Phreatobacter stygius: one gene and its partner. The protein of the gene in region 1 interacts with the protein of each later gene in a pairwise test. Links are inferred from orthologs where the notes say so. Each region holds a gene or a part of one and is shown on either strand. Other genes may lie near its edges. The genes, in order: E8M01_RS09495 and grxD.

Region 1 (7,032 bases):
GGCCTGGGCATTGGCCTCGCGCACCTGCAGATAGGCCGATCTGGCGCCTTTCGAGCGGCCCCAATGCATGATCGAGGTGATCATCCGCGCGCCGATGCCCTGGCCGCGCGCGGCGGGCGTGACCGCCAGGTCGTAGAGCCCGACATAACCGCGCTCGGCGACGCCGAGGCCGTAGCCGACCGGTTCGCGGCCAATGAAGATGGTGGCGAAGGCGGCGTCGACACGGATCGACGAGACGATCTCGGCCAGCACGTCGCGCTGCCAGTCGGCCAGTTCATAAGCACCGGCGGCGCCCTCGATCCAGTCGACCGAGGGTTCCTCGGCCAAGACCACGGCGACAGCCGGCGCGCCTTGCAGCTTCACCCGCTCGGTCAGCGGCGCGACCATCACCTTGGTCGGGTCGAACAATGTCCAGCCGGCCGCGGCGAGCGCGGCATCGACGCCCTCGGTGGCCAGCGGCGTGATCCTGACCATCGGCTCGAGTCCGGCCTTGCGGTAGAGCGACTTGACCGCCTGGATCAGCTCGTCGGTCGGCAGGTCGGAGGGAAACCAGGGACTTGCCGCATTGGCCCGCTTGGTATGACCGCGCGCCATGCGCAGCAGCCAGCCGTCCAGATGGATCGTCTGCAGCGCCGGCCAGGCATTGAACATCCGCTCTTCGAGATCGCGGACGAGCGAGATGTCGGTCATGATCCAGGGTTCCAGCCGGGCGGGGCGAGGGTAAAGCCCGAAAAGTCGAAACCGGGCGCAACCGTGCAGCCGACCAGCGTCCAGGCACCGCGGCTTTCGGCTGCTTGCCAGTGATCCCTGGGCACCACGCCTTGCGGGCGCTCGCCGCCGGCGAGATCGACGCCGAGGGTTGCAACGGTCACCGGCCCCTTGGGGTCGGCGGCGGTGGTCAGGGTCAGCGGTGCCCCGGCATACCAGTGCCAGATCTCGGTCGCGTCGACCCGGTGCCAGTGCGACCGCTCGCCCTGGCGCAGCAGGAAATAGATCAGGGTCGAGGCGGCGCGGCCGTCGGCGGCCGGGGCGTCGCGGAAGGTCTCGCGGAAATGCCCGCCCTCGGGATGCGGCTCGAGCGCCAGCAGGCGAATGATCTCTTCGGCGGTCAGTTCAGAGCTTGGCATGGCAGCTCACTTGGTCCCAGCTCACTTGGTCCCAGCTCACTTGGTCCCAGCTCACTTGGTCCCAGCTCACTTGATCCCAGATCACTTGCGCGCCCGGCCGAAATCCGGATCGGCCGTGTCCTGGTGCTGGTCGATGATCGAGCGGCGGATCGCGCGGGTGCGGGTGAACAGGTCGAACAGCTGGTCGCCCTGGGCCCAGCGGATATTGCGCTGGAGTGCGATCAGATCCTCGGTGAACCGTCCGAGCACCTCGAGCACCGCCTCCTTGTTGTGCAGGAACACGTCGCGCCACATGGTCGGGTCGGATGCGGCGATGCGGGTGAAGTCGCGGAAACCGCCGGCCGAAAACTTGATCACCTCGCTCTCGGTGACCTGTTCGAGATCGGAAGCCGTGCCGACGATATTATAGGCGATCAGATGCGGCACGTGGCTGGTGATGGCGAGCACCAGGTCATGGTGGTCCGGCGCCATCACCTCGGTCCTGGAGCCGAGCGCCTGCCAGAAGGCGGTCAGCCGCTCGACGGCCTCAGGGTCGGTGCCGGCCGGCGGCGTGACGATGCACCAGCGCTCGTGGAACAGCTCGGCGAAGCCGGAATCGGGGCCCGAATGTTCGGTACCGGCGACCGGATGAGCCGGAATGAAATGCACATCGGTCGGCATGAACGGGGCCATCTGGGCGACGACCGAGCCCTTGACCGACCCGACATCGGAAACGATGGCGCCGGTCTTCAGGTGCGGCGCGATGATTTCGGCAACTGCGCCGCAGGCGCCGACCGGCACGCACAGGACGACCAGATCGGCGTCCTTCACGGCCGCGGCGAGATCGGTGGTCGCCTCGTCGGCGAGCCCGAGCTCTTGGACCCGTGCGACCACGGCTTCCGAACGATCGGCCGCGACCACGGTTCCGGCAAGGCCGAGAACACCGAGGGCACGCGCGATCGAGGAGCCGATCAGCCCGATGCCGATCAGCGTGACCTTGTCGAAGTGGACCGGCGCGGTCACGACCCCTGGGCCTTGGCCAGGAACTGGCTCAGCGTCGCCACCAGATGGCGGTTGGCCTCCTCGGTGCCGACGGTCAGCCGCAGCGCATCCGGCAGGCCATAGGCGCCGACCTTGCGCAATACGAGGCCCTTCGAGACGAGGAAGGCGTCCGCGTCATTGGCGGTCCTGCCCGCTGTCTTGGGGAAGTGGATGAGCAGGAAATTGCCAACCGACGGCGTCACCGCCAGGCCGAGCCTGGTCAGCTCGGCGGTCAGCCAGGGCAGCCACTTCTCATTGTGCTCGATGGCCGCCTGGACGAAAGGCTGATCGTCGATCGCCGCAACGCCGGCATTGATCGCGGCGGCATTGACGTTGAACGGGCCGCGGATGCGGTTCAGGGCATCGACCAGGTGATCCGGGCCGTAGAGCCAGCCGATGCGCAATGCCGCGAGCCCGTAGATCTTCGAGAAGGTCCGGGTCATCACGACGTTTTCGTTGGATGCCACCAGTTCCAGGCCGCTCTCGTAGTCGTTGCGGCGGACATATTCGGCATAGGCCGCATCCAGCACCAGCAGCACCGATTTCGGCAGGCCGGCATGCAGGCGCTTGACCTCGTCGAACGGGATATAGGTGCCGGTCGGATTGTTCGGATTGGCGAGATAGACGACCTTGGTCCTGGGCGTCACCGCCTGCAGGATGGCGTCGACATCGGTGTGCAGATCTTTCTCCTTGGCCACCACGGGCGTACCGCCGGCGGCGAGGATGGCGATCTTGTAGACCAGGAAACCGTGCTCGGTGAAAATGCCCTCGTCGCCCGGGCCGATATAGGCATGGGTGATCAGGGACAGGAGTTCGTCCGAACCCGAGCCGCAGATGAGCCGGGCGGGATCGAGGCCATAAAGCCTGCCGATGGCTTCGCGCAGCGCCGCGGACGATCCTTCCGGATAGAGTTCCAGCTTGTCCGCCAGATGCCGATAGGCGGCGATCGCCTTCGGGCTCGGCCCGAGCGGCGTCTCGTTGGACGACAGCTTGTAGACCTTGGCGACACCCGGAGCGCCGGACTTGCCGGGCACATAGGCGTCGATCGCCATGATGCCGGGACGGGGCAGGGGACGCGTGGCGGCGGTGCTCATCGGAACAGGCTCATCGTGGCGCGAGGACGGTTCGCGACCTGAGATCAGGCCGCGATTGGTTTTGCGGTGTAGCCGACCGTGCGTACGGCTTCAACCGGGAGGCCGTGGGCGACGTCGCGGGCGATCTCGGCTTCGTCCGCCTCACGCGGTCCCCAGGCGAGCACATGGTGCTTGCCGCCGGCGGTGGCGCTGGCGAGCACGGCATCGACGGGCGCTTTCGGCGCTGCGGCCAAGGTGATGGCGACGAGCCGCATGTCGAGGCCCGCCGTATCGATCGAGGGATGCCCGACGACCACCGCCTGCGGCGGCCGCGGACTTGCCGCGCGCGCGATCGCCGGTGCGGTCGCCATGGCGATCGGCTGATCGGCACCACCGAGCTTTTCCCACCACGGCTCCTTGGCCGGGCCAAGCCCGATCAGGCCGAGATCGCCGCGCTCGCGGGCGATCGCCGCGATGACCGAGGCCGGGTTCGAATGCTGTACCAGCGGCACGCCGAAGCCGAAATGAAAGCGGGCGAGCTCGCGGGCGCCTTCCTGCTCGGGCCCCATCAGGACATGAATCGAATGCGGCGCCTGGACATAGGTGAAGGTCGAGATGATCTGCCGCCAGATCTGCACCACCAGCTCCACCGGCAGGCGGCCGTGATGGCGCTCGACCAGGCGGCGCACCACATCCGCCTCGCGGGCGGGGCGGAAGGCCGAACCGGTCTCGGCGGTCTTCTTGATCTCGATCAACCGCTCGATGATCTGCCCGCGCTCCATCAGGAGCTCGTGCATGGCGGTGTCGATCCGGTCGATCTCGCCGCGAAGATCAGCAAGGCTCGGCAATTTTGATTGCGTCATGGCGGGACCGGGAACTGGCGTTGGCGGAGATGAGCGATCGGACAGGATGTCAGCCGCGGGCGGCCTGCACCATGGCGGTGACTTCGACCTCGACCCTGATCTCGGGCTTGAGCAGGCCTGCGACGACCACTAGGGTGGCCGCCGGCCGGATATCGCCGAACACCTCGCCGAAGATCGGGAAGACCTTGTCGGCATCGGCTGCGTCGATGATGTAATAGGTGGCGCGCACCACGTCCTTCAGCGACGAGCCGGCCTCGGCGAGCGCCGCCGCGATGGTCTTGAAGCAGTTGCGCGCCTGGTCCTCGACGCTTTCCGGCAGCACCATGGTCGCATAGTCGTAGCCGGTCGTGCCGGCCACGAAGACGAAGCCGCCCTGGGCCACCGCGCGCGAATAGCCCGCGGCCTTTTCGAACGGCGAACCGGTTGAGATAAGGCGCCGTTCCATGGCTCACTCTTTCCGCATCGTGCCGGGGCGAACCGCCGCGCGGTCGCCTTGGGCGCGGTGCTGTTCAATCACATCCAGGGACGCGCGGTGCTGGCGGTCTTCTCGAAATCGTCGATCGACTTGGCCTTGACCATGGTCAGGCCGATATCGTCGAGGCCGTTCAGCATGCAGTGCTTGCGGAAGGCATCGATCTCGAATTTCAGCGTGCCGCCGTCGGGGCCACGGATCTCCTGGCTCTCGAGATCGATGGTCAGCGTGGCGTTGGAGCCGCGATCGGCGTCCTCGAACAGCTTCTCCAGGTCCTCGGGCGAGACGGTGATCGGCAGCACGCCGTTCTTGAAGCAGTTGTTGTAGAAGATGTCGGCGAAGCTGGTGGAGATCACGCAGCGGATGCCGTAGTCGAGCAGCGCCCAGGGCGCGTGTTCGCGCGACGAACCGCAGCCGAAATTGTCGCCGGCGACCAGGATCTGGGCATTGCGATAGGCCGGCTTGTTCAGGATGAAGTCGGGGTTCTCCGAGCCGTCGTCCTTATAGCGCGCCTCGGAAAACAGGCCCTTGCCGAGCCCGGTCCGCTTGATCGTCTTCAGATATTGCTTCGGGATGATCATGTCGGTGTCGACATTGATGGTCCGCATCGGTGCGGCGACGCCGGTCAGCGCGGTGAACTTCTGCATGGGGTTCCCCCTGATCGTCTCAGGCGTTTGCCGTTCAGCTTGCGCCATTCTGTCTGGCCGACTGGTTCAAGCTCAGCGGCAAGCGCTGGGGCCGGATGTATCAGAGCCATCGGCCCCGGGGCAAGGCGGCGCGAATGCGCAGCGGGGTTGCGGTGGCGCCCAAGCTCGCCGATATCCGGGCGGAACCGGAGATCACCATGACCGTGCACGCCACCATCGAGGCCAAGCTCACCCAGGCCTTCCAGCCCGTTTCGCTCGCCGTCATCGACGAAAGCGAGCAGCACCATGGCCATGGCGGCTGGCGCGAGGGCGGCGAGACGCATTTCCGGGTCAAGCTGGTCTCGGCGCTGTTTGCCGGCAAGTCGCGGGTCGACCGCCACCGGATGATCAACCAGGTGCTCGATGCGGAACTGAAGGGCCGCGTCCATGCCCTGGCGATCGAGGCGCGGGCGCCGGGCGAATAAGGCGGGGATCCCGGAGCGCCTCAGGCCGTGCCGGCGATCAGCCGGTCGGCGGTCGCCAGATTGCAGGCCATCGGCACATTGTAGACGACGGCGAGGCGGGTCAGCGCCTTGACGTCGACGTCGTGGGGATGCGGCGACAGCGGATCGACCAGGAAGATCAGCAGGCTGATGGCATCCTCGACGATCAGCGCGCCGATCTGCTGGTCGCCGCCGAGCGGACCGCTCTTCATCAGGCGAATATCGAGCTCGGGCACCTCGCGCTTGAGCAGCGAGCCGGTGGTGCCGGTGGCAACGATCCGGTGGCCGGCCAGCACCTTGCGATGGCGCGAGGCCCAGGCAACCATCTCCGGCTTTTTCTGGTCATGGGCGATGAGCGCAATGGCCCGCTCGTCCCTGGGCTGGTTCACGATCACGGAAAAGGCCTCCATCGCGGCGCGTTTCGATCCCATGCTGCGCATGGCCGGCGGTTCCGTCAAAGCTTGTAGACACGCGCCGCATTGCCGCCGAGGAACAAGGCGCGGGTCTGGTCGTCGAGGCCAAGCGCATCGAGGCCGTCGAGCGCCTTGCCCGGCAGGATCATCGGATAGTTGGAGCCGAACAGCACCTTGGTCCGGCCGTTCGACTTCAGATAGGCGACCAATGCCGCGGGGTAGCGGCCAACCGCATAGGCCGAGGTGTCGATGAAGACATTGTCGTGCTTGGTCGCGACCGCGATGGCCTCGTCGGTCCAGGGATAACCGATATGGCCGCCGACAATGGTCAGTTCGGGAAAGTCGAGCGCCACCTGGTCGAGATAGATCGGCCGGCCGACCTCCGAGGGCATCAGTGGCCCGGTATGGCCGATCTGGGTGCAGAAGGGCACGCCAAGCTCGGCGCAGGCGGCGTAAACGGGATAGAAGCGCCGGTCGGTCGGCGGCACCTCCCAAAGCCAGGGCAGCACGCGGATCGCCTTGAAGCCGAGTTCGGTGATGCAGCGGCGGATTTCGGCGATCGCTGTCATCGGCCTGGAAATGTCGACCGAACCGACACCGATCAGGCGCCCGCCGGAGGCCGCCGCGAAAGCCGCCACCTCGTCATTGGAGATCATGACGTTGCGCGGCGCGTACCAGGCGCTGATCAGCATGTGGTCGATGCCGCCGGCATCGAGCGCGGCAACGGTTGTCGCCACCGGCAGGGCTTCGGTCGGCAGCGGCGCCTTGGTCCAGCGTCGCAACGAATCGAAGATCGGGTCCTGGGCGTGGCGCAGCGTCGGGTGTTGTCCCCAGGCGTCGATGATCATGCGATCCCTCCCGGCAATGGCTCCGCCTTGTCCGGCCCGGCTCAGCCCGGCCGCTCCAGCGGCGTGATCTTCAAGGCGGTGATGCGG
Region 2 (6,559 bases), 2.0 Mb from region 1 along the record:
AGCTGCTCGGCATGCCGGATCTCGCCTCCAAGCGCTGGGTCTACGAGCAATATGACTCGATCATCCTCGGCAACACCGTCCAGCGCCCGGGCGGCGATGCCGCGGTGGTGCGCGTCGAGCACGGCCCGAAGGGGCTCGCCATGACCGCCGACGTGACGCCGCGCTATTGCGAGGCCGATCCGTTCGAGGGCGGCAAGCAGGCGGTGGCGGAAGCCTATCGCAACATCTCGGCGGTCGGCGCCACGCCGCTGGCGGTGACCGACAACCTGAATTTCGGCAATCCCGAACGGCCTGAAATCATGGGCCAGCTGGTCGGCTGCATCCGCGGCATCGGCGAGGCTTGCCGGGCGCTCGACTTCCCGGTCGTCTCGGGCAATGTCTCGCTCTACAACGAGACCTTCGGCCGGGCCATCCTGCCGACCCCGACGATCGGCGCCGTCGGCGTCATCGACGATTTTTCCAGGAGCGTCGGCATCGCGCCGCAGGCCGAAGGCGACGAGGTTTTCGTGCTCGGCAATACCGATGGCTGGCTCGGCCAGTCGGTCTATCTGCGGGACATCCTGGGCCGCGAGGAGGGGGCGCCGCCGCCGGTCGATCTGGCACTCGAACGCCGCCATGGCGAATTCGTCCGCGGGCTGATCGCCGTGGGGCTCCTGACCGCCTGCCACGACGTCTCGGACGGCGGCCTGCTGGTGGCGCTGGCCGAGATGGCGATGGCCGCCAAGACCGGCATCGCGCTCGAGACCGTGCCCGACGACGTGCCGGCGCATGGCTTCTGGTTCGGCGAGGATCAGGCCCGTTATGTGCTGACCGTCAGGGCCGGCGACATGGACAAGCTGGCGGCGCGCGCGGCCGGCGCGGGCGTCATGCTGACGCGGCTCGGCAAGACCGGCGGGGCCGCGTTGACCCTCCCGGGGGAGCCTCCCATATTGACCAAGGACTTGGCGGCGACGTTCGAGTCGTGGCTGCCGGCCTATATGGGCCAGGCGGCCTGAGCGGAGGAACGACGATGCCGATGGCAGCCGCCGATATCGAGCAGATGATCAAGGAAGCGCTGCCCGACGCTACCGTGGAGATCAAGGACCTTGCCGGCGATGGCGACCATTACGCCGCCACCGTCGTGTCGGAGAGCTTTCGCGGCAAATCGCGGGTGCAGCAGCATCAGATCGTCTATGCCGCGCTGAAGGGCAAGATGGGCGGCGTGCTGCATGCCCTTGCGTTGACGACCAGCGCACCCCATTGATTGGCATAAGCCTATCGTCGAGCGAGAGAACGCCATGACCACGGAAGCCCAGACCAACCCGGCACATGCCAAGATCGACGCCGAATTGAACAGCAGCGACGTCGTGCTGTTCATGAAGGGCACCCCGCAGTTTCCGATGTGCGGGTTCTCCGGCCAGGTCGTTCAGATCCTCGACTATCTCGGGGTTCCCTATAAGGGCGTCAACGTGCTCGATGCCGACGATATCCGCCAGGGCATCAAGGACTATTCGAACTGGCCGACGATCCCGCAGCTTTACGTCAAGCGCGAGTTCATCGGCGGCTGCGACATCACCCGCGAGATGTTCCAGTCCGGCGAGCTGCTCGAACTGATGAAGAGCAAGGGCATTCCGGTTCGCGACTTGACGAGCTGACTTGGTGAGTTGACTTGGTGAGTTGATTTGGCGAGCTGACGCGGCAAAGCCGACGAGCGGCTCGGCTTGGCCCACCGGTTTTCCGGCCTGCTGCGGCGGTCCAAAGGGCCGCCGTTAAGTCTTTGCCAAGAAGTTGCCACAATCGATTGCGACACGAGCTAGAACGGAGGCACCGCGAGAGGGCCTCCTCTCCGTCGCGCGCCGCTGGCCGGCGCTTCGCAAAGCCCAGGATCGCGCACAAGGCGCGGTCGTAAGCCCGAGAGCGCCCGACAGACATGTCCATTCCCCTGTTCCGATCGCAAGTCGTCGCCGTGACATTGGGCCTTTCGATAGGGGCCACCTCGGCGGCGCTGGCGCAGCAGGGCCTGGGCTTTCAGGCCGGACATTCGGCCGGCGTCGGAGCGCCGCTCAATCTCCTGTCGCCGAGTTTCATCGCGCCGACGCCGCGCAACGCCCTGCCGTCGGCGGGTGCCGGTCTCAGCCCGGCGCAGGCCGAGACGGCCGCGCTGGCCGCGCCGCTGCCTTTGCCGCGCCCGGCCGCGGCGCCGCGGCCGGTGATCACACAGGCCTCGGCGCCGGCAGCGGTCGCCGCCGGCCTGGCCTCGCTGCCGCTACCCCAGTCGCAGCCCCAGTCGCAGCCCCAGTCGCAGCCCCTTCGCGACGAATCGGCTGCCGCCCCGCAAGCCCCGGCCTGGCCGACCACACAAGGCTGGTCCGACGACGAACCGCGCGACCGCATCATCATTCCCGGCGCCTTCGCGCGTTCGGCCGCGCGTGCGGCCGAGACCCAGGAGGCAGCGGCTCCGGCCTTGCCCGCCGCCGTGGTCGCCTTCGCGGCGCCCGTGCCGCTGGCCCGGCCAGCCGGCGAGGCGGCGATCGCTGCGGCCGTGTCGACTGCCGGCGGGGCAGGCGCCCCGGCACTGGCCTCGACCACCGCGAACCCGGTCGTGCTGGCCTCTCACGGCAGCGCCACGACCATGGTGATCCCGGCGGCACCCGCGGGCGCCGCTCCCGGCATGGCGCTGCCGCCGGTCGTTTCGACGCCGACACCGGCGCGTGGGCCGGTGCTGGCGTCGCTGCCACCTGACGGCGGCGGCCGCGACTGGCCGCGCTTCCTGCCCGGCACCGCCGGGGTCGAGCGCAATACCGGTCTCGCCGGCGAGCGGGTGATGCCCGATCCGGGCGTGGCGCTGGCCTGCCTGCCACCGCCGGTCCGGCGCGCGCTGAACGATGTCGCCATGCGCTTCGGGCCGATCCTGGTGCGCTCGACCCACCGCGGCAACGGCCGCTTCGTGCGCACCGACGACTGGCGCGGCTCCTACCACAGGGATTGCCGGGCGGCCGATTTCCGGGTCAGCGGCAATGGCGCGGCGGTGATTGCCTTCCTGCGCATGCGGCCCGATCTCGGTGGCGTGAAGCGCTATCGTAACGGCCTGATCCATATCGACGACGGTCCGCGCCGCTCCTGGTGAGGGCGCCGGCGCGACCGGCGAGCGGAGATCGATCAAATCCGGTGATCCACCGATCAGATCACTCCATTTGCGCGCAGCACCATTCTCGATCACTTTCTGCCGCAACGGCAGGAGGCTCCTATGTTGCTCGTCGGCATGCTCGACAGTCCCTATGTGCGGCGCTCGGCGATCGCCGCCACGCTGCTCGGCGTCACATTCGAACATCAGTCGGTTTCGGTGTTCCGGCACATGGACCGGTTCCGTGCCATCAATCCCTTGATCAAGGCGCCGTCGCTGGTCACCGACGACGGCACGGTGCTGATGGAATCGCAGCTGATCATCCAGCACCTCGAGGATGTCTCCGGCAAATCGCTGCGGCCGGTGGTGCCGACGGCACGCATCGCCGATCTCCGCGCGACCGGTCTTGCCATCGTCACCTGCGAGAAGGCGATCGGCATCGAATATGAGCGCAAACGCCCCGAGGCGGTCCGTTATCAGCCCTGGCTCGACCGCGTGCGCGACCAGTTGCAGGAGGCCTTGGCCGCGCTCGACATGATCGCCTGTGACCAGTGGAAGACCGGCCCCGGGCCCTGGAGCCCTGGCGCGATCGGCGCCGCGGTCGCCTGGGGCTTCATCCGCTTCACCATTCCAGACGTCGTGCCGGCCGATGCCTTCCCGGCGCTGGCGGCCCATGCCGCGCGCTGCGAGGCGACAGAGGTGTTCAAGCACTGGCCGATCGACCGGGAGACGCCGTGAGGGTGGAGGGGGCCGGTCGATGGCGCCGTGACGCACTCTGCGCCTGGGGCCTTATCCTGCGAGAGGGGGTAGATTGCGTCGCCAATATGCGCTGGGCGTCCAACTTACACACTACGTCATCCCCGGCCGAGCGAAGCAAGGGGAAGGGGATCCAGGGGGCCGCTTGGCCGCGCTTTCAACGCGTGATCGGGCGCGGAGAGCGCTCCGCGTCGGGGATTTCGCAGCGTCGTCGTTTCAGCCCTTCAACTCCTGGATCCCCTTCCCCTCGCTTCGCTCGGCCGGGGATGACGTAGCGTTTTTCCGGCAGCCGGTTGGGCCGTTTCGCCGTCGCTTCGGGCGTCCTCGCGCCCGCAACGAAAAAGGCCGCTCCGAAGAGCGGCCTTTTGCAGTCTCGGTCGCTGAAACCAATCAGCGCGAATAGAACTCGACGACCAGCGAGGGTTCCATCTGGACCGCGTAGGGCACTTCCGACAGGGTCGGAATGCGCGCCAGCGTGGCCGACATCTTGCCGTGGTCGACGCTCAGGTAGTCGGGAACGTCGCGCTCGCCGGACTGGACGGCTTCCAGCACCAGGATGAGCTGGCGGGAGGCTTCCTTGACCTCGATCACATCGCCGACCTTGACCTTGTAGGACGGGATGTTGACGCGGCGACCATTGACCTTGATGTGGCCGTGGTTGACGAACTGGCGGGCGGCGAACACGGTCGGCACGAACTTGGCGCGGTAGATCACCGCGTCGAGACGGCGCTCGAGCAGGCCGATCAGGTTCTCGCCGGTATCGCCCTTCACCCGCACGGCCTCGGTATAGGTCGCGTGGAACTGCTTCTCGGAGATGTTGCCGTAATAGCCCTTGAGCTTCTGCTTGGCCTTCAGCTGGGTGCCGAAGTCCGAGAGCTTGCTCTTGCGGCGCTGGCCGTGCTGGCCCGGGCCATATTCGCGGCGGTTGACCGGGCTCTTCGGACGACCCCAGATGTTCTGGCCCATCCGGCGGTCAATTTTATACTTGGCGGCGTGACGCTTCGACATCGCGTGTCCCTTGTCGTTATCAATCGATAGGAGACGCGCCCTCCTCTTGTCCCCTGGGGGGACACGACAGACCAGGCCGAAGCCCGATCGCGGGTGCGCAAAATTCCCACGGGTCGCCCGAGAGCGATCCGTCGAGAAGCGGCGTGCTTACAGAGGCCGGCCGCTCATGTCAATGAAGCGGCAGCGGATCGATGAGCGTTTCGCCGATGCCGAAGCCGGAAAAGACCGCTGCGAGCGCGCCGCGGGCGGCGCCGTCGGTCAACAGCGCGACAGCCGGCGCCGCCTTCGCCGCCGGCCGGGCCGGTCCGAGCAATTGCACGACGCGCCGGGCAATGGCCGGCGCCGGGTCGATCCAGGTCACGGCAAAGGGCGCGACGCGGCGGAACGTCTCGACCAGCAGCGGGTAATGGGTGCAGGCCAGCACCACGGTGTCGGTGCGCCTGTCGCCCTCGACAACGAAACAGGGCGCGATCTCGGCCGCGATCGCCGGTTCGTCGGCGGGCTCGCCGCGCATGACCGCTTCGGCAAGGCTTGCCAGATGCACGGAGCCGACCAGCGTCACGGTGCAGCCGAGCCCGAATTCGGCGATCAGCGACCGGGTGTAGTCGCGGGCGACCGTGCCGGGGGTGGCGAGCACGCTGACCAGGCGCGAGGCCGATTGCTCGCAGGCCGGCTTGATCGCCGGCACCGTGCCGACAAAGGGTAGCGCGAAGCGCTGGCGCAGGTGCGGCATGACCAGTGTCGACGCCGTGTTGCAGGCGATGACAACGCAATCCGGCTGGTGGGTGGCGATCAGCCGTTCCATGACGGCGAGAACCCTTGATATCAGATGGTCTTCCGACAGTCGGCCATAAGGAAAGGCCGCGTCGTCGGCGCAATAGACGAAGCGCGCGTCGGGCCTGAGCCTGACGATCTCGCGGTGGACGGTGAGCCCGCCGAGCCCGGAATCGAACACCAGGATGGTCGGCGCGCGGGTCAAGATGTCGGCGCTTGGCTTGATCGTCTGGTGCATGCCGGCAAACGGATCAAAAGTCCTGGAGTCGAAGGTGATACGCATCACGAACCTTCACGCGACAATTGGCCGGATTTTGGTGGAAAAGCGTTAAGTTTTCGCCAGCGTGCCGGTGACCCGATGCGCGCCGCGCCGGTTCCGGCGGCTCTGGTCCAAGGCATCCCAGATGCGCGCTATCTCGGCGTTGACGGAGCGCGCCAATCCCGGCCACTTAATCGTTGAAAATCCGGTCATCGAAGACCCGGTGGTTTGCCATTCAACTTGGAGGATCCGATGCACCAGACGCCGAAGCCCTATACGCTTGCCGAACGCCTGCGCGCCGGCGAGAGCCTGTTCACCGCCTGGCTCAGCATGCCCGAGCCGCTGATCGCCGACGCAATCGCGCGGGAAGGCTTCGACGCCGTCACCTTCGACATGCAGCACTCCTCGATCGACCTGATGGGCGCCATGCGCGGCATCTCGGCGGTCAACCATGCCGGCAAGCCGGCGGGCGTCAGGGTCGCGCTGGAGGATTTCGGTGGTGCGGCCCGGCTGCTCGACGTCGGCGCGGAAATCATCATCGCGCCGATGATCAATTCGGTCGCCGACGCCAAGCGTTTCGCCTCCGCGACCAAATACCCGCCGCTCGGCGACCGCTCCTGGGGTGGCAACCGGTTCCAGCAGCTCACCGGCCTGGGTCC

What was found.
Region 2: the proteins of E8M01_RS09495 (region 1) and grxD interact in binary tests that used the Escherichia coli proteins (3 or more experiments, as listed by UniProt). The link is inferred for Phreatobacter stygius from one-to-one orthologs.

What each region holds. Positions count from the first base shown.
Region 1 is NZ_CP039690.1:2,086,328-2,093,359, reverse strand. What follows is about bases 4,036-7,032. They hold E8M01_RS09495 (BolA family protein), read left to right. Parts: upstream 4,036-5,399; coding sequence 5,400-5,666; downstream 5,667-7,032. Other genes in these bases: E8M01_RS09480 (HlyC/CorC family transporter), read right to left, coding at 6,987-7,032; E8M01_RS09485 (amidohydrolase family protein), read right to left, coding at 6,139-6,945; E8M01_RS09490 (methylglyoxal synthase), read right to left, coding at 5,687-6,094; leuD (3-isopropylmalate dehydratase small subunit), read right to left, coding at 4,597-5,202; E8M01_RS09505 (RidA family protein), read right to left, coding at 4,133-4,528. Also shown: E8M01_RS09530 (GNAT family N-acetyltransferase), read right to left, coding at 1-690; E8M01_RS09525 (cupin domain-containing protein), read right to left, coding at 687-1,127; E8M01_RS09520 (prephenate/arogenate dehydrogenase family protein), read right to left, coding at 1,209-2,129; hisC (histidinol-phosphate transaminase), read right to left, coding at 2,126-3,241; more of E8M01_RS09510, read right to left, coding at 3,286-4,035. UniProt on the Escherichia coli protein: Transcriptional regulator that plays an important role in general stress response. Has many effects on cell morphology, cell growth and cell division. Acts by regulating the transcription of many genes, including dacA (PBP-5), dacC (PBP-6), ampC and mreB.
Region 2 is NZ_CP039690.1:125,842-132,400, reverse strand. What follows is about bases 1-2,955. They hold grxD (Grx4 family monothiol glutaredoxin), read left to right. Parts: upstream 1-1,277; coding sequence 1,278-1,634; downstream 1,635-2,955. Other genes in these bases: E8M01_RS00645 (hypothetical protein), read left to right, coding at 1,910-2,955; E8M01_RS00655 (BolA family protein), read left to right, coding at 1,010-1,243; purL (phosphoribosylformylglycinamidine synthase subunit PurL), read left to right, coding at 1-995. In the rest of the region: more of E8M01_RS00645, read left to right, coding at 2,956-3,106; E8M01_RS00640 (glutathione S-transferase family protein), read left to right, coding at 3,227-3,841; rpsD (30S ribosomal protein S4), read right to left, coding at 4,250-4,867; murI (glutamate racemase), read right to left, coding at 5,037-5,879; E8M01_RS00625 (HpcH/HpaI aldolase family protein), read left to right, coding at 6,153-6,559. UniProt on the Escherichia coli protein: Monothiol glutaredoxin involved in the biogenesis of iron-sulfur clusters.